4 regions of the Vibrio owensii genome follow, and region 3 is predicted to be linked to each of the others. Evidence: predicted binding sites of a transcription regulator. Region 3 holds the regulator's gene; each other region holds the start of a gene.
What was found. The regulator MetJ, encoded in region 3, represses methionine synthesis genes. The targets are predictions, from matches to a motif close to TTAGACNTNTANANGTCTAA.

Region 1 (6,249 bases), 1.2 Mb from region 3:
AGTCATTCGAATCGTAAGATTTCGTTTGATTTGAATATGAACAATGAGAAAAGCCCGCCGTTATTTTGAATAAAGTAACGGTGGGCTTTTTGTTTAGTCCTGAATCGGATTAGGTCGGCATTGAATGTTGGTTAGAGGGACAAACTTGTCGTCTTTCTCGTAATAAACGCCACATTCCTCTTCACGAAGTTGCAAGGTGTATTGATCGGGCAATTCTGTCTCTGCGCCGTTCAATGGCATGTTGTAACTCTCCATCAATTGCCCAGAAACGATCAACAAATGTGAGTTTGTTTCGAAGGTATTTGACGCAATTTTTGGTGGCACTTGGTTGCCTTGAATTGTCGTGATTGCTTGTTGGATCTCAGTCACTGTGTCTGCAGACGTTTTAATGCTTAGTGCATTGACTGCATCATCGCTGTGACCTGAAGAAGAGCAACCCATTAGCATCACGCTGATACCCGCTCCGGTAATTATTGCTTTTGTTCTAGTTAATTTTGACATGAATAGCCTCTTGTCGAAGTGGATCAATCCCTTTATCAAGTGGAGTGCCACCTAGCATAGGCATCGCTCTTGGAGCTGCCGCCACAGCAGGCGCAGGAGGACAAGTTCCTGTGTTCATGTAGTTTAGTGCTGCAGATAGCATGCCTTCAGAGCTATTACCCAATGGTTTGGTTAAGTCGTCTGCCACAACACAGCCTTCCACTTTGTCATCTATACCAATAGTAGACGATACAAGATTTTTTGCTGTAGGTGTAAAGCCATCGGCAAAATCGCCAAATCCTTTAGCATTCGAAGACTTAAATTGAATGGTGTAGTACATGTTGCCGCAGTTTTGCTCTGGCGAGAAGCCGTATGGCTTACCCGTTGTCGTGGTACCAATTTGAACCACTTCGACATCAATACCACGAAGACCATTGATGAGAAGCTCACTTGAAGACGCGGTATTGTCAGTAGTCAGAACGTAAACGCGTTTCGCACTTAATGTTGGTAGGGCAATGTCAGTCAAGATACCTTTACCCCAATCAATTTCAGTGTCGACAAAGTTATAAACGTTATTTTCTACCTTGCCAGAGTTCATGATCTTGTCGTTGTAAATCAGTTCAGCGAAGGTGGCATTAGGATGTGTGCCTGCCAACATGTAGCCGACTTGTGCAGACTGCCAAACTAAACCACCACCGTTGTAGCGTAGATCCATCACGATCTCTTCAACGTTTGCAGCTGACAGCTGATTAAACGCATCGATAAGTGGCTGTTGCGCAGTCACTTCAAAAGCGTTGTATTGCATGTAGCCGACTTTTGTTCCGTTGTTGTCGATGACTTTTACATTACGAACTGGGCTGGTTGCGACATCTGCCGATGTCAGAGTCACCACCTTCGGAGCGCCATCAACGGTTTCAAACGTGAAGGTGTAGTTTTGACCTAACGTAGGAGAGAAAAGCGTATTGTTGATGAAATCAATCTCAGAGCTCGAAGAGGTGTTCACAACATCAACATCATTGATTTTCAATAGCTTGTCGCCACGAGCAACACCATTTGAAGATGCTGGAGAGTTATCTTCTGTGTAAGAAATGATGATTTCTCGTGGTTCATAGCTTTGAACGAATTTCCAGTTAAAGCCGAAACCAGCAACAAGACCCGCTTGTTGTGATTTCATGAAATCGTCGTAAGAGCGAGTGAAGTGGAATCGATCCTTGTATTGGCCAGAAGCCGTTCTTTCTGTCGTTACCAGCGAATCAAAATAAGCCGCAACGGTAGGGAAGTTGTCCGGGTTGATATCTGGGATCTCGTCATACCAAAGATAGGTATCATTACTGAACGCACGTAAGAACATTTTTTCTTGCAGTGCTGAACCTGTTTGGTCTGGATAATAATCCCCTGTGTATGGGTCAATGCCTGTTCTAGCGATGCTACATTTATTCGCAAACTCGCTAGCCGGGGTAGAGAAGTCTCCTGCTGACCAGGTTATGTTATTGCCGACTGCAGTGCTAGAGCTATTTCCATTGTCACCGCCGCCTCCACAGCCTTGTAACAATAGAAGAGGGAGAGTTGCCACCAACGCTGTGTTCTTATACTTCAACATAAATTTCCTTATTTCTGTGACATTTATAGATTTGAATTGTTTTTAATAAATTACCTATAAGCCACTCGAATGTATAGATCTTGTTCGTTGCTGTGCAAACACTAAGCAAATTAGTGTGATTGGTGTCATATAAATTAGAGTAAAAATTCAGTTTACTAATTTAGTTAAATCTAAAAATTCATTAATAAATAGCAAGTTAGTGCTATTTTTGACGCGAAAATTCACCATGACACTTCTGTAATTTTAGACGATTGAAAGTGGCTTTAGAAAAGCATTGAACGACAGAAGAATGCTAGGCAAACAGTCCGAGCATGACGAGAGTCGACGCTTTGTGGTCGACTCTTTGAGTTTATGGAGTTAAGAAATTTGATCGAGTTGGTACTGATACTTTCGCTCTAAGGCTTCATTGCCCGCAGCGCGTTCTAGTTCTACCATCAGACGGAGAGAGGGTTTCTTGACTCCGTACATTTGGTTAAAGCGCATCAAGCGAATACGAGCATCGGTGTAGTTTCCGCTGTCGATCTCTAGCTTTGCTAACTGAAGGATAGATTTAGGACGGTGAGGGTCATGGTCGATAGCTCGAGCGAAGTAATACTTTGCCTTTTCAGCTTGATTCGACTTTAGTGCACAAAATCCGGCGTTCTCGTAACTAGCAGGGATAAGGTAATAGTAAGGCTGCTCGATCGCACGATTGAACATTTTATCTGCTTGGCTGTATTCACCTTGTTTACACAGGAAGGTGCCGTAATTGTTCAGTACGTTACCATTTTTGGGATGCTGGCGAAGAGAGCGTTTGTACATCTGTGCTGCTTTGGAGTCTTCACCTACGGTTTCGTAGTAATGCGCCATCGAAAGCTGAGCTCGATAGTAGCTGGGTGCGTGGGTAAGGGCTTGCTGCAGATTATCGTGTGCTCGGATCATACTGCCACTCTCTAAATAGCCGAGACCGAGAGCGATTCTAGACTCTGCCATAGAAACTGGATCGGCTTTCACAACTGGACTGTTTCCATCTTCATTGACGGTGACACACCCAACCAAACCTAGCTGGCTTGCTAACACTAATACACCGAGTTTTCCAAGCTTCATATATATGCCCCACATCCCTGATTCACACAGCATGATATGAATTACGATGCAAAAGCCTATTGGGGAAAAAATACTATGCGATCAGGTTAGCAAACTGATACAAAAAAGCCGCCAGTTGGCGGCTTAGTTCACACTCTAAATTCAGGCAGTTAGTCGTCTTTAGTGAAGGCGTCTTCGCTGAAATGATCCAGATCGTACGGCGTTTGTTGGTAAACGCAATAGTTCAACCAGTTAGAGAACAGCAAGTGTCCATGGCTGCGCCAACTCGCACAAGGTGGATTGTCTGGGTTGTTATTCGGGTAGTAATTGATTGGAATAGCAGGTTCCATCCCTTCGCCCAAATCTCGAATGTATTCGTTATGGAGTGTGTGAGAGTCATATTCTGGGTGACCAGTGACAAACACATTACGCTTGTCTTTTGTGGTTGCTAGATAAACACCCGCGACATCGGACGTTGCGAGAATATCGAGGTCCGTATGTTCTTCTAAAAACTCCGGCGAGAAATCTGCATAACGAGAATGTGGTGCTAAGAACGTATCATCGAAACCACGCAGAAGAGGGTGGTACTGATGATGGATAGAGTGATGGTACACGCCTGATAGCTTTTCTTTGCGTGTTTTCTTTGGCAGGTTGTATAGAAGCTTCAAACCTGCTTGTGCAGCCCAGCAAACATAAAGTGTTGACGTGACGTGATCTTTTGCCCACTCCATAATGGTCTTCAAGTGATCCCAATAAATCACATCTTCAAATTGGACCAAACCTAATGGAGCACCAGTAATGATAAGGCCATCGAAGTTCTTGCCTTTTACCATTTCAAATTGACGATAAAATGTGTCTAGGTGCTCCGTTGGTGTGTTCTTACTTGGGCGATTATCGATTCGTAACAGTTCCACGTTCACTTGAAGTGGGCTATTAGAAAGTAGGCGAAGAAACTGAGTTTCTGTCTCAATCTTCTTTGGCATCAAATTGAGAATAAGCACTCGCAATGGACGGATTTCCTGACTCGCCGCTCGACTTTCGCTCATCACAAAGATGTTCTCTGTCCTTAATACATCACTAGCGGGTAACTGATCTGGAATTCTAATTGGCACGGCTTTCTCTCCCTAAGCTTAACTTTTTAGACGTCTATACTTCTAAAGCTAACGTAATTACTGACGGATGTCGACATGAAATGTGACTTTGAACCGGATTTCTTTTGTTCTTACTTTCATCTCACACAAGAGGCAAACACACCAAAGGGGCTCTACATTTGAAGATAGTGCTTGTTAGAATAAAAAACCTAAGTCGAACTGTTCTAATTTTAAATATTCCAATCACTTATTTTCAGTAAGTGAATACTTGATTACGCTAATAATCCGGAAGGTTAAATTATGCCGATGTAAGATAATTAAAATTATTAATTCATTTAATTTAGTTGGGTTATATTCTAACTCTTGTTTTTGTGTGATGCGTTGTTAAAGGTTATGACAAGTTACTTTGTCTTTTATCGAATGATATGCTAACAACTAATTTTTAATATCTCTAATTTGGCTGTGTACGATTGAAATTGATGAAGCAATAATTTAAAGTCTGAATTTATAGAAAGAATGACCCCTATAAAAATTATTGTAAGAAAAAGCCGAATAATGGTCTTATTAGTAAGTTGAGTAGTTAGAGAGTGCTGAGTTTTCTCGAAGCCTAATCAGTGTTGGTTAGAGAAGCTTCCAAGGCAAGTGAGTCTCTAGAGGTAGGTGAACGGCTGTCTTGTCATCACAACCTACTCAGGTTGACCTACTTACGTCGTTAGACACCGTTTTCAACGCTCTTATATCACAATTAGAATGAGCCTTAGATAAGAACTCTACTTAGACATTATGTGATTTAAAACGAACAAAGATTGATAAGATTAAATTAGAAATAAAATATAGGTTTGTAAGTTAGTTCTGAGATATAAACATATCACTGACAAAGTTTTTGATTCTTAACGTTGGAGCTATTTTGATGATTGAGAATCATACATTATGCATCATTCATTAACACGTCAGTTAGTGTAGGTGGTTTATTAAAAGGTGATAGCAGGAATAATATAATGATATTGAAACTATTTCTGTTGATGCAGTGAAAACTCACCTTGTTGATATAAACCGGAAAAAGCCCAGCGTTTGCTGGGCTTTTTTTTATGTGTCTTATGCCAGTTGGTCATTACCTTCGATCAAGTAGTGATTACTGATTGAACCTGCGGTTCTAGCGTTTAGGTGAGGCACATACTCTGGGTCATTCATAAAGTCGAGTGCTGCTTGGCGAGAAGGCCATTCGATAATGATGCGAAGCGCCGGTGCTTCACCATTGCCTTCTAGTCGTTCGTGCACGTTAGTTCGTGCGATGTACTTGCCACCGTGTTTTTCCACCAGTGCGTTCGAGACGCTGACATAAGCAGGTACCCAGTCTTGGGCTGTAGGGGTTACATCTAATACTGAATAGTAAGTCACGGTATGCTCCTTGATTGCACGTTAGCCGATGAAATTTAGCTTAATGCAGTCTGGTCATTTCGATAAGAGAGAGCGGAATCGAAACACTTTTTAGATTCCATTGAAAATCCAAATTGATTAGGGGTTATTGCTCAATTGGTATGAATTATCGACTCAAACTGACGCTCTGCAATTGTGATTGCGGCAAGATTTCTGAGTACATTTTTGTGTAACGAATACGGTAGCGTTTGAAGAGAATTATGAGATCGAGTTAGTATAAATTTTGAGCCTTAATACCAATAAAGATACTAATTGGCTCGCCAGCACGTACTTAAATACGTTGTATGGAAAATCATCGTCAGTGGAGGACATTATGTTCGGTATGTTTAAAAGAAAAGAGACCATTCAGAGCATTGCACATCAAGTTCCTAACGTCTTGCTTAGGGAGTTTGGCGATAAGGACGTTTATCTGCCAGACGAAGTCGACAAAGCGTTGGCCGAACTTGGGCACGACAAAATGGAAGACATGATGCGTTATCAATACGCTTACGGCATGTTTACCAGTTTGGCGAGCTATGAGCAGTTAGGTTTAACCGAAGAGCTTGGTAATTACGGCCACTTCCAGCGTGAGGTTGG
Region 2 (6,249 bases), 190 kb from region 3:
CTTTGATACCGAACTTGTCGATAGCTGCTAGCGTGTCACCACCACCTGCAACAGAGAAACCTTCAGAAGCTGCGATAGCTTCAGAGATACCTTTAGTACCTGCTTCGAAGTTCTTGAATTCGAATACGCCTACTGGACCGTTCCATAGGATAGTCTTAGCGTTCTTAAGGATTTCTGCTAGTTCAGCAGTTGAATCTGGACCAAGGTCGAAGATCATGTCGTCGTCTTGTACTTCAGAAACGTGCTTGATTTCAGCTTCTGCGTTCTCGTCGAATGCTTTCGCACATGCAACGTCAGTTGCTACTGGAATTGCACACTCGTCCATTAGCTTTTTAGCTGTTTCAACTAGGTCTGCTTCGTATAGAGACTTACCAACGTTGTGGCCAGCAGCTGCGATGAATGTGTTAGCAATACCACCACCAACAACTAGTTGGTCAGCGATTTTAGATAGAGACTCAAGAACAGTTAGCTTAGTAGAAACTTTTGAACCACCTACGATAGCAACCATTGGACGAGCAGGCTTGTCCATTGCTTTACCTAGAGCTTCTAGTTCGTTCGCTAGTAGAGGACCAGCACATGCTACGTCTGCGTGCATACCAACACCGTGAGTAGATGCTTGTGCACGGTGAGCTGTACCGAATGCGTCCATTACGAAGATGTCACATAGAGAAGCGTACTGCTTAGACAGTTCTTCTTCGTTTTTCTTCTCGCCTTTGTTGAAGCGAACGTTTTCTAGAACAACTAGTTCACCAGCGTTTAGTTCTAGACCGTTTAGGTAGTCTTTCGCTAGTTTAACTTCGCAGTCTAGTGCGTCGTTTAGGTAGTTAACTACTGGTTGTAGAGAGAACTCTTCAGCGTATTCACCTTCAGTTGGGCGACCTAGGTGAGAAGTAACCATAACTTTAGCGCCTGCTTCTAGACAGTGCTTGATAGTTGGAAGAGATGCGATGATACGTGCATCTGAAGTTACTTTACCGTCTTTTACTGGCACGTTTAGGTCAGCACGGATAAATACACGTTTACCTGCAAGATCCAGGTCAGTCATCTTGATTACAGACATGATGTGTCCTCTCAAATATTAAATAATTAAAGTTTTTAAAAACTCGGCAATCCTGCCAAGCCCGTTAATTCTTCAAACTGGTTACTGATATGGAGATACGTCAGATTTATTTCAAGGCTTAAAATAAAAAATTTCTCCATCGCCTCTTCACCATTATTGCTCCACTTGTGAAGAAGCTTGCATTGCTAAGGCGGTATCCAGCATCCGGTTAGCAAAGCCCCATTCGTTATCGCACCAAACAAGCATTTTAACGAGTTGCCCGTTACTCACTCTTGTCTGAGTTCCATCCACAATTGCACTATGGGGATCGTGGTTAAAGTCGATGGAAACGAGCGGCGATTCAGTATAGTCAACAATGTCACGTAATGTACACTGAGATGCGTTAACAATGGTTTGATTTACGTCATTAACTTTCACATTTGTACTAATTGTGACACTTAAATCCATCGCAGTGACGTTAACTGTCGGAACTCGAACCGAAATTGCTTCGAATTTGTTGGAAAATTTCGGGAAGATTCTTTCAATCCCCTTATGCAACTTAGTATCGACTGGAATGATGGATTGACTGGCCGCACGCGTACGGCGTAAATCATTGTGGTAAGCGTCGATAACTTGCTGATCGTTCATTGAAGAGTGAATCGTGGTGATAGTGCCAGACTCAATGCCAAAGGCCTCATCTAATACTTTGATGATAGGAACGATACAGTTGGTGGTACATGAACCATTGGACACCACGCGGTGCTCATCTTTGAGGGTTTCGTGGTTCACACCGTAGATAATGGTGTTATCGAGATCGCTTGCACCAGGGTGTGAAAACAGAACTTTTTGCGCACCCGCTTCAATATGAGCTTGGCCATCGGCTTGTGAGCCGAAAGCACCAGTACAATCGAGCACGATGTCGACTTCTAAGTCACGCCATGGCAAGAGTTCAATTTCAGCAAGGTGAAGGATTCTAATGGGATCGAATTCGCCACTGTCGTGGTGAACATAGAGGTGTTCTTGGTCGTGCGAGATTTTCTTTCCGAAGCGGCCATGACTGGTGTCATATTGAAGAAGATGTGCCATCGCTTCGGGTTGCGCGAGTTCATTAACCGCCACAACTTTTATCTGCTGATGCTTACCGCTCTCATATACTGCTCGCAGTACATTACGACCGATACGTCCAAATCCATTGATCGCAACTTTTAGCATTTATCCTTCGCCTCACCAAAAATTCGTGTCACAGATAGTACCTGATACGGAGGCTGAGCGCATTAAGTAAGTGATCTCACTCGCGGTAAACTATCTTTTCACTTCCCGGAATATTCATATCACCAATATATTGAGTTCTGACGTTACGTGTTTCGCTTGGCACTTTAGCTCCTTGTTTGACCACCAAAGGAAATGCGTATGTCAGGTTTTCCCGCTGCTCACTTTTGCAAGCGATGCAATAGAGAAACACCACACTCTGAAGTGCTGGTCCGTAAACCAAGTCGTTATGATACGGATAAATCAATTCTTGGAACGTTAAAGCTTTGGGCTCATACCCTGCTGAACGGCGGTCACTATTACGATATGGATCGCTATGTCACCTGTAAGGAATGTGGACACAAAGAGAAGGACAACTGGGGAAAAGAATTTGAGTAGGCACAAAAAAACCGAGCATTAACGCTCGGTTTTTCTTTTATCTTCGTAAGCTTACGCTAGCAGTTCTTTTGCTGTGTTCACTACGTTTTCTACAGTGAAACCAAACATCTCGAACAGTTGGTCAGCTGGCGCAGATTCACCGAATGTTGTCATACCGATGATGCGACCGTCGAAGCCAACGTACTTGTACCAGAAGTCAGCAATGCCCGCTTCTACAGCGATACGTGCAGTTACGTCTGATGGCAGTACTGATTCACGGTAAGCCGCGTCTTGCTTGTCGAATGCATCTGTTGATGGCATTGAAACAACGCGTACTTTCTTACCTTCAGCCGTTAGTTGCTCAGCTGCTTTCACTGCTAGTTCAACTTCAGAACCTGTCGCGATTAGGATTAGCTCAGGCTTACCATCGCTGTCTTTCAAGATGTAAGCACCTTTCGCGATGTCCGCTACTTGCTCAGCAGTACGTTCTTGTTGCGCTAGGTTTTGACGAGAGAAGATCAGTGCCGATGGGCCATCTTTACGTTCAATCGCTAGTTTCCATGCTACTGCAGACTCAACTTGGTCACATGGACGCCATGTGCTCATGTTTGGAGTCAGGCGTAGAGATGCCATTTGCTCAACTGGTTGGTGAGTTGGGCCATCTTCGCCAAGACCGATAGAGTCGTGCGTGTAAACTTGGATGTTCTGAACTTTCATCAGAGCAGCCATACGCATCGCGTTACGTGCGTATTCCATGAACATTAGGAATGTTGCACCGTAAGGAACGAAACCGCCGTGTAGTGCGATACCGTTCATGATCGCAGTCATACCGAATTCACGAACACCGTAGTGGATGTAGTTACCAGAGAAGTCGTTCGCTTCTAGAGACTTAGAACCAGACCACATAGTTAGGTTAGAAGGCGCTAGGTCAGCAGAGCCGCCCATGAATTCTGGAAGCATTTGACCAAACGCTTCTAGTGCGTTTTGAGATGCTTTACGTGATGCGATGTTTGCTGGGTTAGCTTGAAGGTCAGCAATGATCTGGCTTGTCTTCTCTTCCCATTGTGCAGGAAGTTCGCCGTTTAGACGACGCTTAAGCTCTGCTGCTTCTGCTGGGTAAGCTGCTGCGTACGCTTCGAACTTCGCGTTCCAAGCCGCTTCTTTCTCAGTGCCTGCCGCTTTCGCATCCCACTCAGCGTATACGTCTGCAGGGATTTCAAATGCTGGGTGTTCCCAACCTAGGAATTCACGTGCTGCTGCGATTTCTTCCGCACCTAGTGGCGCACCGTGACAGTCGTGAGAACCTGATTTGTTTGGAGAACCAAAACCGATGATGGTTTTAGTACAGATAAGTGTTGGACGAGGGTCTGCTTTTGCCGCTTCGATTGCTGCGTTGATAGCTTCAGAATCGTGGCCATCTACAGCAGGGATTACGTGCCAGCCGTAAGATTCAAAACGCTTAGGCGTGTCATCAGAGAACCAACCTTCAACGTGACCATCGATAGAGATGCCGTTGTCATCCCAGAATGCGATCAGTTTGCCAAGGCCTAGTGTACCTGCAAGAGAACATGCCTCGTGCGAAATACCTTCCATTAGACAGCCGTCACCCATGAACACGTAAGTGAAGTGGTCAACGATGTCGTGGCCTTCTTTGTTGAACTGAGCCGCCAACGCTTTCTCAGCCATTGCCATACCAACAGCGTTAGTGATGCCTTGACCTAGAGGACCTGTTGTTGTCTCGATACCAGGTGCGTAGCCGTACTCTGGGTGACCAGGAGTCTTAGAGTGAAGCTGACGGAAGTTCTTAAGATCGTCGATAGACAGCTCGTAACCGCTCAGGTGCAGTAGAGAGTAAATCAGCATAGAGCCGTGGCCGTTAGACAGTACGAAACGGTCGCGGTCAGCCCACTCTGGGTTAGCTGGGTTGTGGTTTAGGTGAGAACGCCAAAGAACTTCAGCGATATCAGCCATACCCATAGGTGCGCCTGGGTGGCCAGAGTTAGCTTGTTGAACACCATCCATGCTAAGAGCGCGGATTGCATTTGCCAGATGTTTACGAGAAGACATGTCTGCTCCTGAGTGCATTAAGCGAATTGATAAAGGAATGTGGGCACTTTCACTGGGTGAGCCAAGTACAAAAGTGCGGGCAATATTCTCTCAGAGCCAAAATCTGACTGCAAACGTTTTACTCACCATTTTTGAGGTTTTAACTCAATCTTTTCGCAGTTAATAGGCAATTTATGAAAAATTCACCCCATCAAAAGCAAACGATTGGGTAATAAGCTAGACGAATTCAAATCGAAAAAGAGCTTGTAATTCGACTGTGGGAAATTAAAATAGACGTCTAGATGTAGAAACACCTACAAACTGTATTGTATTTTTCGTGGCAAGCTTGCGTTAGTTAGCCATGAGTAAACCTTAAGATTGGAGCTATCATGGCTAAGCACCTGTTCACTTCTGAGTCGGTATCAGAAGGTCATCCAGATAAAATCGCAGACCAAATCTCTGACGCAGTTCTTGATGCAATTCTTGAGCAAGACCCAAAAGCACGCGTGGCTTGTGAAACTTACGTTAAAACCGGCATGGTTATGGTTGGCGGTGAAGTAACGACTTCTGCATGGGTTGATATCGAAGAAATCACTCGTGAAACAGTTCGTGAAATCGGCTACGTTCACTCTGACATGGGCTTTGATGCGAACTCGTGTGCGGTTCTAAACACCATCGGTAAGCAGTCTCCAGACATCAACCAAGGTGTTGATAAAGCGGACCCTAAAGAGCAAGGCGCAGGCGACCAAGGCATCATGTTTGGTTACGCAACGAACGAAACTGACATTCTAATGCCAGCTCCAATTACTTACTCTCACCTACTTGTTAAAAAACAAGCTGAAGTTCGTAAGAGCGGTAAACTAGACTTCCTTCGCCCAGATGCGAAATCTCAAGTAACGTTCCAATACGACCAAGGTAAGATTGTTGGTATCGATGCTGTTGTTCTTTCAACTCAGCACTGTGATTCAGTAACAACACCTGACCTACGTGAAGCAGTAATGGAAGAGATCATCAAGCCAGTACTACCTTCAGAGTGGATCACTAAAGACACTAACTTCTTCATCAACCCAACCGGTCGTTTCGTTATCGGTGGTCCAATGGGTGACTGTGGTCTAACTGGTCGTAAAATCATCGTAGATACATACGGCGGCGCAGCTCGTCACGGTGGTGGTGCATTCTCTGGTAAAGATCCATCGAAAGTAGACCGCAGCGCGGCTTACGCAGCACGTTACGTAGCGAAGAACATCGTAGCAGCTGGCATGGCTGACCGTTGTGAAATCCAACTTTCATACGCTATCGGTGTTGCTGATCCAACGTCTATCATGGTTGAAACGTTCGGTACTGAGAAAGTATCACACGAAATCATCATTGAAGCGGTTCGTCAAAACTTCGACCTACGTCCATACGGCCTACAAGAAATGCTTAACCTGCTTCAACCTATCTACAAGCAGACAGCAGCCTACGGTCACTTCGGTCGCGAAGAGTTCCCATGGGAAGCTACGGATAAAGCAGCTATCCTACGCGATTTCGCTGGCATC
Region 3 (6,249 bases):
GACCTACGTTCTGCAACTCAAGGCCGTGCGTCTTACTCTATGGAGTTTAACGAGTACGCTGAAGTACCGAAAAACTTCGCAGATAAAATCATTGCAGACCGTGGTTACTAATTAAAACGCTTTGAGCTGAAAAAAAGTCCAGCTTTTTTTAAAGATCAATGCGTCCAAATATTGCGCTAACAGGCGTTGGCGCATAAAATAACAATTTCTGGCGCGTCGGGATCAATAATGATCACGGCGAATCATAACTAGGAAGGAACACGATTGTGTCTAAAGAAAAATTTGAACGTGTAAAACCGCACGTAAACGTTGGTACTATCGGCCACGTTGACCACGGTAAAACTACTCTAACTGCAGCTATCTGTACAACACTTGCTAAAGTATACGGCGGTGCTGCTCGTGACTTCGCATCTATCGATAACGCTCCAGAAGAGCGTGAGCGCGGTATCACAATCGCTACTTCTCACGTAGAGTACGACACTCCAACTCGCCACTACGCACACGTAGACTGTCCAGGACACGCGGATTATGTTAAAAACATGATCACTGGTGCTGCACAGATGGACGGTGGTATCCTAGTTGTTGCTGCGACAGATGGTCCAATGCCACAAACTCGTGAGCACATCCTACTAGGCCGTCAGGTTGGTATCCCATACATCATCGTATTCATGAACAAATGTGACATGGTTGACGATGAAGAGCTACTAGAACTAGTAGAAATGGAAGTTCGTGAACTTCTATCTGAGTACGATTTCCCAGGTGATGACCTACCAGTTATCCAAGGTTCAGCTCTAGGCGCACTAAACGGCGAAGAGCAATGGGAAGCTAAGATTGTTGAACTAGCAGAAGCGCTAGATTCATACATCCCTGAGCCAGAGCGTGCAGTAGATATGCCATTCCTAATGCCTATCGAAGACGTATTCTCAATCCAAGGTCGTGGTACAGTAGTAACTGGCCGTATCGAACGTGGTATCCTAAACGTAGGTGACGAAGTTGCTATCGTAGGTATCAAAGACACTACTACTACTACATGTACTGGTGTTGAAATGTTCCGTAAGCTTCTTGACGAAGGTCGCGCTGGTGAGAACGTTGGTGCACTTCTACGTGGTACTAAGCGTGATGAAGTTGAACGTGGTCAAGTACTAGCTAAGCCTGGTTCAATCACTCCACACACTAAGTTCGAGTCAGAAGTATACGTACTTTCTAAAGATGAAGGTGGTCGTCACACTCCATTCTTCAAAGGCTACCGTCCACAGTTCTACTTCCGTACAACTGACGTAACTGGTGACATCTCTCTACCAGAAGGCGTAGAAATGGTAATGCCAGGCGACAACATCCAAATGCAAGTTGAGCTAATCGCTCCAATCGCTATGGACGAAGGTCTACGTTTCGCTATCCGTGAAGGTGGCCGTACTGTAGGTGCTGGTGTTGTTGCTAAGATCTTCGACTAATTCTTACTGAATTAATCGTAATCTTGCACTCTTCTTCTTTTTGAAGAAAGCGCTAGAAAAAGGGAAGCTAAGGCTTCCCTTTTTTATACCTGCTATTCCTCTTTTCAATATGGTTATAAGCCCATCATTCTTAGTCATGCTTTTTGTTCCTTAAAAACATGAGCTTAGTTCTACTCGATTTTCTCTTCTTTTTAGCCATCCGCTAAGTCACTGAAAACTGCTAAAACGGTCCAGACCGTTATAACAAAACGTTCTTTAATTCGTCTTAATACAACTGGTAACAAGAACGATTCTTGTTTATATTTCATTCCAAAGTGAAATTTAAAGGTTTTGAATATGTACGTTTGTCTTTGCCATGGTGTCTCTGACAAGAAAATTAGGAAGTTGGCGATAGATGAAGGCGTAACCGACATTAAAGGAATCAAACGATGTACTGCTCTAGGTAGCCAATGTGGCAAGTGCATCAAGCAAGCAAAAGAAATTTTAGCTGAAACGGAATACTTAACACTGAAACAAGCTAGCTAATTATTAGTTAGGGCTTTTTGACACCTTCTCATTTGCTTCTACATTTAAATGAAGCCAAAGAGGAGGGCTTTGTCATGAAAGGCGATCCAATCATAATCCAACATCTCAATAAAGTGCTCGGCAACGAGCTCGTCGCTATCAATCAATATTTCCTTCATGCTCGAATGTACAAAGACTGGGGCTTAAAGCATCTTGCTGACAAGGAGTACCACGAATCGATTGATGAAATGAAGCACGCTGATCATCTGATCGAACGTATCTTGTTTTTAGAAGGGCTACCTAACTTGCAGGATCTCGGTAAGCTAATGATTGGAGAAGATACCAAAGAAATGCTTGAGTGCGACTTAAAGCTCGAGATGGCCGCGATTCCCGATTTAAAAGATGCGATTGCTTATGCTGAAGACGTTCGTGATTACGTATCTCGAGATCTTTTCCAAGAGATCTTAGAGGATGAAGAAGAGCATGTTGATTGGCTTGAGACACAACTTGGCTTGATCGAAATGTCTGGCATAGAGAATTATCTGCAAGCACAGTACGTTGATGAGGAGTGAGAAGATAACGCTGTTTTCTCATCTGAACGAAGTGATTCAAAGAGCACCTGACCTGTAAACTAGGTGCTCATCACTAATATCTGGTCTAATCTCTTTTATTATCGGCCTTTTTAAGGATATCGCTCGCAATCTAGCCTATGAAGATTGACTTCTATCCTTTAGAATTTATTCCCCCTTACCGAAAAAATAACAAAAGAGAAACGATCCATGTCTGAAGACAATCGCCAAGAAGTCACCCCAGAAGAAGAACGCCGCCAACAAGCATTGGATTACCATGCATACCCAACTCCAGGAAAAATTGCAGTAGAGCTGACTAAGCCTGCTGAAACTGCAAATGACCTTGCTCTTGCATACAGCCCTGGTGTTGCAGAGCCTGTACGTGAAATCGCACAGAACGCTGACAATGTGTATAAGTACACAGCGAAGGGCAACATGGTTGCGGTTATTTCTAACGGCACGGCTATTCTTGGTCTTGGTAACCTTGGCCCGCTAGCTTCTAAACCAGTAATGGAAGGTAAAGCGCTATTGTTCAAACGCTTTGCTGGTTTAGATTCAATTGATATCGAAGTAAAACACCGCACGATCGACGAATTTGTCGACACAGTAGCAAACATTGCTGATACATTCGGTGGTATTAACTTAGAAGATATCAAAGCCCCAGATTGTTTTGAGATTGAAAAGCGTCTGATTGAACGTTGTGACGTACCAGTATTCCACGACGATCAACACGGTACAGCGATCGTAACGGCAGCAGGTATGTTGAATGCAATCGAGCTGCAAGGTAAGAAGCTAGAAGAATCAACCATCGTTTGTCTTGGTGCGGGTGCTGCGGCTGTGGCATGTATGGAGCTGTTGATCAAATGCGGCGCAATGCGCGAGAAGATCTACATGCTGGATCGTAAAGGGGTGATCCATACACGTCGTGACGACCTAAACGAATACAAACAACTATTCGCAAACAACACTGACAAGCGCACGTTAGAAGATGTTATTGAAGGTGCGGATCTGTTCTTGGGTGTATCGGGTCCAAACCTACTACCTGCAGAAGCATTGAAGCTAATGGCAGATAAACCAGTGGTGTTCGCATGTTCAAACCCAGACCCAGAAATCAAACCAGAATTGGCTCACGAAGTGCGTGATGACTTGATCATGGGTACTGGTCGTAGCGACTACCCGAACCAAGTAAACAACGTGCTTTGCTTCCCATTCATTTTCCGTGGTGCGTTAGATGTGCGTGCAAGCGAGATTAATGATGAAATGAAGCTAGCGGCAGTTGATGCGATTCGTGAATTGGCAAAAGAGCCAGTTCCAGAAGCGGTATTGAAGGCGGCAGGCGTAGACAAGCTAGAGTTCGGCTCTGACTACATCATTCCAAAGCCAATGGACCCACGTCTATTACCACGCGTAGCAAAAGCAGTAGCACAAGCTGCAGTTGATTCAGGTGTGGCGCGTATTGAAATGCCTGAAAACTACATGGCTGAGTAATTAATATAGTAGACGCTTCAGATAAACAAAAGGGACGCCAGTGCGTCCCTTTTTCGTTTGGTTTGAAACTGCCCCCGGTGCAGGTTCTCATCTTGATGAATTTGTAAGCAATTATTCTTCGTCAAACGCTTCGAATTCGATGCCCATTGCTGTCATCAGTGCTTTCGCTTCCGTCGGAATATCATCTGGACGGTCTTTACGAAGGTCTTCATCTGTTGGCAGTGGTTGACCTGTGTAAGCATGCAGGAACGCTTCACATAGTAGTTCACTGTTAGTCGCATGGCGTAAGTTGTTGATCTGGCGGCGAGTTCGCTCATCAGTCAGCACTTTTAAAACTTTTAGCGGGATAGAGACGGTAATTTTTTTTACTTGTTCGCTTTTTTTACCGTGCTCAGCATACGGGCTAATGTATTCGCCATTCCAGTCAGCCATTGCGCACCTTCATTAATGTAATAAGTTAGAGAAATAAATATAGGTGCTGATTTTAGCTGCATTTACTGCCATAAGCAAAGACATATAGACGTCTAGAAGTGTTGACGTCTCATTTTTAGACAAGTAAAGTGAGGTTAATAGTTAGGGAAGAGTGTTAATCAATTGAGCAATACAAGCTAGATATAGCGCATTCCCATTTAGATGTCACCACCCGTGAAAGGATACACCCATGAGCACCCGTAAGCCTGCGACCATTGCTGTACGCACTGGTATCGAGTCAGACAGTCAATATCACGCTGTTGTACCACCAATCTACCTTTCTACTAACTACGGCTTCCCTGCGTTTGGCGAAGTTCCACAATACGATTACACCCGTTCTGGTAACCCAAACCGAGGCTTGTTAGAAAAAGCACTGTATGAGCTTGAATCAGGCAAAGGCGCGGTTGTTACTAACTGCGGGACTTCGGCATTGAACCTTTGGGTATCGGCGTTTCTTGGACCTGATGACTTAATTGTCGCGCCGCATGATTGCTACGGCGGTACTTACCGTTTGTTCAATACTCGCTCCCAAAAAGGCGACTTTAAAGTGCAGTTTGTTGACCAATCGGATCAGCAAGCGTTGGATGCGGCGATTGCGAAAAAGCCAAAGCTTATCTTGTTAGAGACACCATCAAACCCGCTCGTACGCGTTGTTGATATTGCGGCTGTGTGTGAGAAAGCAAAACAAGTCGGCGCTTTAGTCGCAGTGGACAATACCTTTTTGACACCTGTGTACCAAAAGCCTTTGGAGCTTGGTGCGGATTTTGTTATCCACTCAACGACGAAATACATTAATGGTCACTCTGACGTGATTGGTGGTGTGGTGATCACCAAGAGCGAAGAGCATGCTGAAGAATTAGCATGGTGGGGTAACTGCATTGGCGCTACGGGTACGCCATTCGACAGTTATATGACGCTCCGTGGAATTCGCACGCTGGGTGCGCGAATGCGAGTCCATGAAGAAAGTTCTCAGCAAGTGTTGGCGTATCTGCAAACACAATCTTTGGTAGCGAAGATTTATCATCCGAGTCTGCCAGAGCATCCGGGTCATGACATCGCGAAAAAACAACAATCAGGCTTTGGCTCTATGCTGAGCTTTGAATTTGCCGGTTCGTTTGAGCAATTAAAAGTGTTCGTTAAAGAGCTTGACCTGTTCTCCCTTGCTGAGTCGCTAGGTGGTGTAGAAAGCTTGATTTGTCACCCTGCTTCAATGACGCATCGTGCGATGGGTGAAGAAGCTCTGGCTGAAGCAGGCGTTTCTCAACAGTTACTGCGTTTATCAGTCGGCTTAGAAGATGCGCAAGATCTGATTGCTGATCTTGAGCAAGCGTTCGCGAAAGCAGCACAGTAATTGGGAGAGAAAAGGTCATGAGTGTACAACGTCAGCTGCATAAATTTGGTGGTAGCAGCTTAGCAAACCCAGAGTGTTACCAACGCGTCGTGGGGATCCTTAAAGAGTATTCATCAGAAAATGATTTAGTGGTGGTGTCCGCAGCAGGCAAAACCACTAACCGCTTGATTGAATTTTTGGAAGGGTTGGATAAAGACGGTCGCATCGCACACGAAGCGCTGCAAAGCTTACGTCAGTTCCAGACAGAGTTAGTTGAAGCTTTGTTAGAAGGAGAAACCCAAGCGCAGGTGCTTGCTTCTCTTCAAGATGAATTCAGTACCTTAGCTGAGTTGACAGCTCCGCTAACAGAAGCACAAAAAGCCGCAGTGCTGGGGCATGGTGAAGTCTGGTCTTCACGTTTGCTAGCCGCATTGCT
Region 4 (6,249 bases), 1.1 Mb from region 3:
ACGCTTGAGCAATGTTTGAAAGTGCAATCAGAGGCCAAATTGGCGTACCACCTAGCTCTTGCATCAGTTGAAGGTCAACCGCGTTGGTGGTGTGGTGAATACCGGTAATTACCAATGGCGCGTATAGGAAGCCGAAGATGGTTGAACCAATCATTGCGAAGTCACCTGTCATGGCTGCTTTTGCTGCGAAAGCAACGCCGTCACCCAACATACGACCGAATGGGCCAATAATAGAGTGCGCAAGAATCACAGACACAATGATAGAAACAAACGGCACGACCACTAAGTAAAGGTAAGACGGAATGATGCGTTTTAAGTTGGTTTCAATAAACGCCAGTGCCATACCAGCGAGCATTGCCGGAATCACTTGTGCTTGGTAGCCTACTTTCTCGATGGCAAATAAGCCAAAGTCCCATACTTCAGGCACTTGCTTACCAATTAGGTAGGCGTTCATTAATTGTGGCGAAACCAACGTGACACCCAATGTGATACCCAGAATTGGAGTACCGCCGAGTTTTTTCACTGTCGACCAACACACACCAACCGGTAGGAAGAAGAAAATTGCCTCACCAATCAGCCATAAGAAAGAGTGTACCGTAGCCCAAAACTGGCTGATTTCCGTTAGCGTTTGACCATCAAACATCTTGATGTCGCCAATCACGTTACGGAAGCCAAGAATCAGACCACCGGTAATGATCGCTGGTAGCAGTGGTACAAAGATTTCAGCAAGGTGGGAAATACCACGCTCAACGATATTCATGTTTTGACGAGCAGCGTTCTTAGATTCATCTTTGCTCGATTCACTTTTGCCGCTAAGCTCGATCAGTACTTTGTAAACCTCATCAACTTCTGTGCCGATGACGACCTGAAATTGACCTGCGTTGGTAAAGCAGCCCTTCACCATAGGCAGTGCATCTAACTGTTTTGTATCGGCTTTATCAGTGTCATTCAACACGAAACGTAAGCGAGTTAAGCAGTGGCTTACACTGGCAATATTGTCCGATCCCCCGACCAGCTCAATAAGACGCTGTACATCTTGACGCGCAATCTTACTCATAACTTTGTCCACCCTGTATTGGATACATTCAATTCATCGTTTTATTTTTATAATGGGAACATTCCCATTTGATGATTTTAATAGTGCCATTTCGCATTCAAAAACAAAATGGGAACAGTCCCATTAATTGAGAATGATCACAGTATAATTTTAGAGCAGATCATCGAAAGGTGGATTAATGACGGATAGGCTGCTGGGTAAAATGCACCACAGACTCATCACCATTTAATTGATTAATCAGCATGTTAGCAGCTTTTTCACCGGCATGAGAGTAGCCTGGGTCCACGCTGAAAACATTAGGGAAGAGAAAAGAAAGTAATTCGTTACCACCGACACCGGTAACCACCACATCTTCACGTCCCACTTCTTGCAGACGTTTAATTACACCGAGAGCGATAGTGTCACTGGCACAAGCGATGGCTTGCGTATCGGATTGAAGGACTTGATCCACCAGCTGATAAGCACTTTCGTGGTTGAGCTTACCGGTTTGAAAGCAAGGTTCGATGCGCTTTTGCTCACACCAAGCTTGGTAAGCATTAAGGCGAGCAAGACCGGTGGTGCGGTCTTCTGGGTCAACACCAATGTAGGCAATACGAGAAATAGACTGTTGTTCCAGATGAGAGAGCGCCATATCGATAACGCCTTGGTTATCGTAGTTGATCGAGGAAACCATTTGCGTGTCCATCGCGATCACGACTATGCGATTGCCCCACTCCGCCAAAGCTTGTTCATCACATCCAGTAAAACCAAACACAATCACCCCGTCGACATTGCGACGTTTAAGGACATCCAAATGCTCATTGGTTTTATCGCGATCGAATTGGCTCTCCATGATCACGACATCGTACCCTGCTGAGTACAAAGCGTTGAGCATGGTCCCAACAGCGCGGTTTTCTGATGGTGAATCCAAACGAGAGATGATCACGCCGATCACCTTTTGACTGCCACCACGCATCGACTGCGCAGACTTTGATGGGACGTAGCCTGATTCACGAATGATTTGCTCTACCTTCTCACGCGTTTGCGGTTTTACCTTGGGATCATTGGTAAGCACACGGCTGACCGTCGATTTGCCCACGCCAGCCAATTTCGCGATATCAAGAATGGTGAGTTTTTTGCTCATAAGTGTTCAGACTAAAAGAAGGAATCAAACAAAAGGGAAGCAGCGGCTTCCCTTATCTCAGTCAGTAATGAAGATTACTTGTTTAGGTACGCAGGCACGTCTGCAATGCTATCTAATACTACCGTTGCAATGGCTTCGCCTTGTTCTGTCACTGGCTTACCAGTACGAACCAAAATTTTAGTGCCAACGCCTGCTGCTTCTGCTGCCATCATATCTTCGGCTTTGTCGCCGATCATCACAGATTTCTCCATGTCGATCTTCAAGAAGTCACGTGCAGAAATGAACATGCCTGGTTTTGGCTTACGGCACTCACAATCTTGCTTGTACTCACCAATGCCATGTTCTGGATGGTGTGGGCAGTAGTAGATGCCGTCGAACTCAACGCCATTATCAGCGAAGTTCCAGTCCATCCACTGAGTCAGAGATAAGAAACGGTCTTCGCTGAATTTACCACGTGCAATGCCAGATTGATTGGTCACAAGCACCAACAGGTAGCCTTTATCTTTCAGCGCTTTTGTCGCTTCAAAGACACCGTCAATGTACTCAAAATCATGTTCGTCATGAACGTAGCCGTGGTCAACGTTGATCACGCCGTCACGATCGATAAAAACAGCAGGTTTTGCCAAAACGTATTTCTCTATTTACTCGGTTTCATCAGATTATTACATACCTTATAAGCACTCACACTATCTAATTGGCGTGAGTGAGCGACAAAACAGTTGATTTGTCGCCCGAGAATCGGTAAATCTTGAATATCCCTCTTTTAGATTCCTTTCCGCCAAACATCCTCTGTTTTATTTCCCCAACAGAACATCCATACATTTAGACGTCTAGACGTAAAAATATCTATTGACTTACTACTGCTTAACCCATAGCATCAACTGAGAATTGAGATAGAGTTCAAAATTTACTCCTGTTAAAAGCCGTTTTTAACAGCGAAGTTCCCAGTATCTCTGTGCAGGTTGAAACATGATAGAAATAAAAAACGTCAATAAAGTGTTCTACCAAGGCAGTAAGGAAATTCTTGCCCTTAAGGACATTAATCTAGATATCGCGAAGGGCACCATCTTTGGTGTTATCGGCTCATCGGGCGCGGGTAAAAGTACCCTAATCCGCTGTGTAAACATGCTGGAAGCCCCAACATCGGGTTCCATCATCGTAGATGGCGTTGATCTAACCAAATTAAGCAAAAAGCAATTGGGAGAAACTCGCCGTAATATCGGGATGATCTTCCAACACTTTAACCTGCTGTCGTCTCGCACCGTTTTCGACAATGTCGCACTCCCTCTTGAGCTAGCAGGCAAAGACAAATCGCAAATCACAACAAAAGTGACTGAGCTACTTAAGCTTGTTGGTCTTTCAGACAAGCATGAAAGCTACCCAGCAAACCTAAGTGGTGGTCAAAAGCAACGTGTGGCAATTGCACGTGCACTGGCATCAGACCCTAGCGTTCTGCTGTGTGACGAAGCAACCAGCGCGCTGGATCCAGCAACGACTCAGTCCATCTTAGAACTACTCAAAGAAATCAACCGCAAGCTAGAAATCACCATTCTTCTGATCACTCACGAAATGGAAGTGGTTAAGAGCATCTGTCACGAAGTGGCGATCATCGGTGATGGTGAGCTAGTAGAAAAAGGCACCGTTGGTGAAATCTTCGCGCATCCGAAGACAGCACTGGCACACGAGTTCATTCGCTCTACTTTAGACCTTTCTATCCCAGAAGATTACCAAGCACGCTTACAAACCACGCGCGTAGAAAACAGCTACCCATTGGTTCGCCTAGAGTTTACTGGCGCTACCGTGGATGCCCCTCTGATGACGCAAATCGCTCGTAAGTACAACATCGACGTGAGCATCCTAAGTTCTGATCTCGATTACGCTGGCGGCGTGAAGTTCGGCATGATGGTCGCTGAGCTGTTTGGTAGTGAAGAAGACGATAACGCAGCGATTGAATTCCTGCGTGAGCACAACGTGAAAGTAGAGGTACTTGGCTATGTCCTTTAATACGATTTCTGAATGGCTGAGCTTAAACAGCAACCTACTTTTAGGCGCAACGTGGGAAACCTTTTACATGGTGGCGGTTGCGGGCATCGTTGGTTTCGCAGTTGGTATTCCTCTTGGTGTGATTCTGCATACCACTAAAAAAGGTGGCCTGCTGGAAAACACCAAACTCAACGGCATTCTTGGCGCGATCGTCAACGTGGGCCGCTCGGTTCCTTTCCTAGTATTGATGGTTGCGATTATCCCAGTAACCAAACTGTTGGTTGGTACCTTTATCGGTACAACAGCAGCAATCGTACCTTTGACCATAGGTGCTATCCCATTTGTGGCGCGTCTAATCGAAGGCGCACTACTGGAAGTTCCATCAGGCTTGGTTGAAGCTGCGCAATCTATGGGTGCGACACCAACACAAATCATCACAAAAGTTCTGCTTCCTGAAGCAATGCCGACTATTGTTAACTCAGTGACGATTACCCTAGTAACACTAGTAAGCTATTCAGCAATGGCGGGGACAGTAGGCGGCGGCGGTCTTGGTGACGTAGCTATCCGTTATGGCTTCCACCGTTATGATGTAGTCATCATGGCCGTGACCGTCGTGATGCTAATTGTTCTAGTACAAATTATTCAGTCTATCGGTGATGCAATCGTTCGCCGCGTAGACCACAGATAAGAATTGAAAATACCAATTATAAGGAGATAAAGATGAAATTTAGCCTTAAGAGTCTTTTGACTGTTGCAACTGCCGCTTCTGCACTGGTTCTTGCTGGTTGTGGCGAGAAAGAAGTTGACGTGAACAAAGTAAAAGTTGGCGTTATGGCAGGTGCGGAAGCACAAGTTGCTGAAGTTGCAGCAAAAGTTGCTAAAGAGAAATACAATCTGGACGTTGAGCTAGTTACCTTTACTGATTACGTAACACCAAACGCAGCGCTAGATGATGGCTCAATCGACGCAAACGCGTTCCAACACAAGCCATACCTAGACCAGCAAGTAACTGACCGTGGCTACAAGCTAGTAACGGCTGGTAACTCTTTCGTATACCCAATTGCTGGTTACTCTAAGCAAGTAAAATCAGTGGATGAGATCGAAGATGGCGCTCGTATCGCAGTACCAAACGATCCAACCAACCTTGGTCGTTCACTTCTACTTCTTGAGCAACAGGGCCTTATCGAACTGCGTGATGGCGTTGGTCTACAAGCAACAGTACGTGACATCGTTGGTAACCCGAAAAACATCACTATCGTGGAGCTAGATGCAGCACAACTTCCACGTTCTCTTGATGACGTAGCGGTTTCTATCATCAACACGACTTACGCAAGCTCAATCGACCTAACACCTGAGCGTGACGGTATCTTCGTAGAAGACAAAGAGTCTCCATACGTAAACCTTATCGTTGCTCGTGAAGACAACGTTCAAGCAGCTAACGTACAAAACTTCGTGAAAGCATACCAAACTGATGAAGTTTACGAAGCAGCGAAAGACATCTTCAAAGGTGGCGTAGTTAAAGGTTGGTAATCCCCTCTTTCTACAACACTTGAAACTTAAAAAGGGCGCTCATCAGAGCGCCCTTTTTGCATTTGTTTTCATTGCGGTTTTATATCGCTAGAACAGCTGAACTTCGTCTTGCTCAACCTTCTTTTGCTCCTGTTCTAGCTGCGTATCCACTTGCGGATGTTTAAACACATAAGGCGCTAAAAACGCAGTAAAAGGGATAGTAAGCACAATGCCTACACTGCCCGCTAACGCATTCACCACTGCGAGTCCTACCAACGGCATGTTCATAAACTGGCTTGCTGGCATGTTAAGTCCCCACACCATCATGATGGTCGTCAATGAGCCACCAGCAAACGCCAAGATCAAGGTGTTAGTCATGGTACCCATGATATCTCGACCAATGTTCATCGACGCTCTAACCAACTGCTTTGGTTTGAGTTTCGGGTCGGTTTGTTGCAGCTCCGCGTACGCAGATGCAATCGAAATCGCAACGTCCATAACAGCGCCAAGTGCCGCAACGACAATCGTCACGAACATCAACCAACGGATGCCCATCTTCACCGACGTTAGGTAAATC

Region 1: a site for MetJ is predicted at 4,284-4,303, ahead of metA (homoserine O-acetyltransferase MetA). Genes of this name have one in related genera too.
Region 2: a site for MetJ is predicted at 5,002-5,021, ahead of metK (methionine adenosyltransferase). Genes of this name have one in related genera too.
Region 4: a site for MetJ is predicted at 3,003-3,022, ahead of metN (methionine ABC transporter ATP-binding protein MetN). Genes of this name have one in related genera too.

The regions. Positions count from the first base shown of each region.
Region 1 is NZ_CP019959.1:3,385,723-3,391,971, forward strand. Features, by position in the region: gene A9237_RS15850 (hypothetical protein) at 94-501, opposite strand; gene A9237_RS15855 (S41 family peptidase) at 485-2,080, opposite strand; gene pilW (type IV pilus biogenesis/stability protein PilW) at 2,438-3,166, opposite strand; gene metA (homoserine O-acetyltransferase MetA) at 3,316-4,257, opposite strand; gene A9237_RS15870 (DUF1330 domain-containing protein) at 5,332-5,634, opposite strand; gene A9237_RS15875 (hypothetical protein) at 5,987-6,249, shown strand, end outside.
Region 2 is NZ_CP019959.1:2,349,631-2,355,879, reverse strand. Features, by position in the region: gene A9237_RS10845 (phosphoglycerate kinase) at 1-1,060, opposite strand, end outside; gene epd (erythrose-4-phosphate dehydrogenase) at 1,214-2,251, opposite strand; gene A9237_RS10835 (hypothetical protein) at 2,450-2,686, shown strand; gene tkt (transketolase) at 2,738-4,732, opposite strand; gene metK (methionine adenosyltransferase) at 5,101-6,249, shown strand, end outside.
Region 3 is NZ_CP019959.1:2,155,950-2,162,198, forward strand. Features, by position in the region: gene fusA (elongation factor G) at 1-111, shown strand, start outside; gene tuf (elongation factor Tu) at 267-1,451, shown strand; gene A9237_RS09865 ((2Fe-2S)-binding protein) at 1,788-1,976, shown strand; gene bfr (bacterioferritin) at 2,051-2,527, shown strand; gene A9237_RS09875 (malic enzyme-like NAD(P)-binding protein) at 2,735-4,012, shown strand; gene metJ (met regulon transcriptional regulator MetJ) at 4,124-4,444, opposite strand; gene A9237_RS09885 (O-succinylhomoserine (thiol)-lyase) at 4,674-5,834, shown strand; gene A9237_RS09890 (bifunctional aspartate kinase/homoserine dehydrogenase II) at 5,852-6,249, shown strand, end outside.
Region 4 is NZ_CP019959.1:1,095,069-1,101,317, forward strand. Features, by position in the region: gene treB (PTS trehalose transporter subunit IIBC) at 1-1,057, opposite strand, end outside; gene treR (trehalose operon repressor TreR) at 1,233-2,180, opposite strand; gene gmhB (D-glycero-beta-D-manno-heptose 1,7-bisphosphate 7-phosphatase) at 2,255-2,806, opposite strand; gene metN (methionine ABC transporter ATP-binding protein MetN) at 3,150-4,184, shown strand; gene A9237_RS04875 (methionine ABC transporter permease) at 4,174-4,851, shown strand; gene A9237_RS04880 (MetQ/NlpA family lipoprotein) at 4,884-5,693, shown strand; gene A9237_RS04885 (YibE/F family protein) at 5,781-6,249, opposite strand, start outside.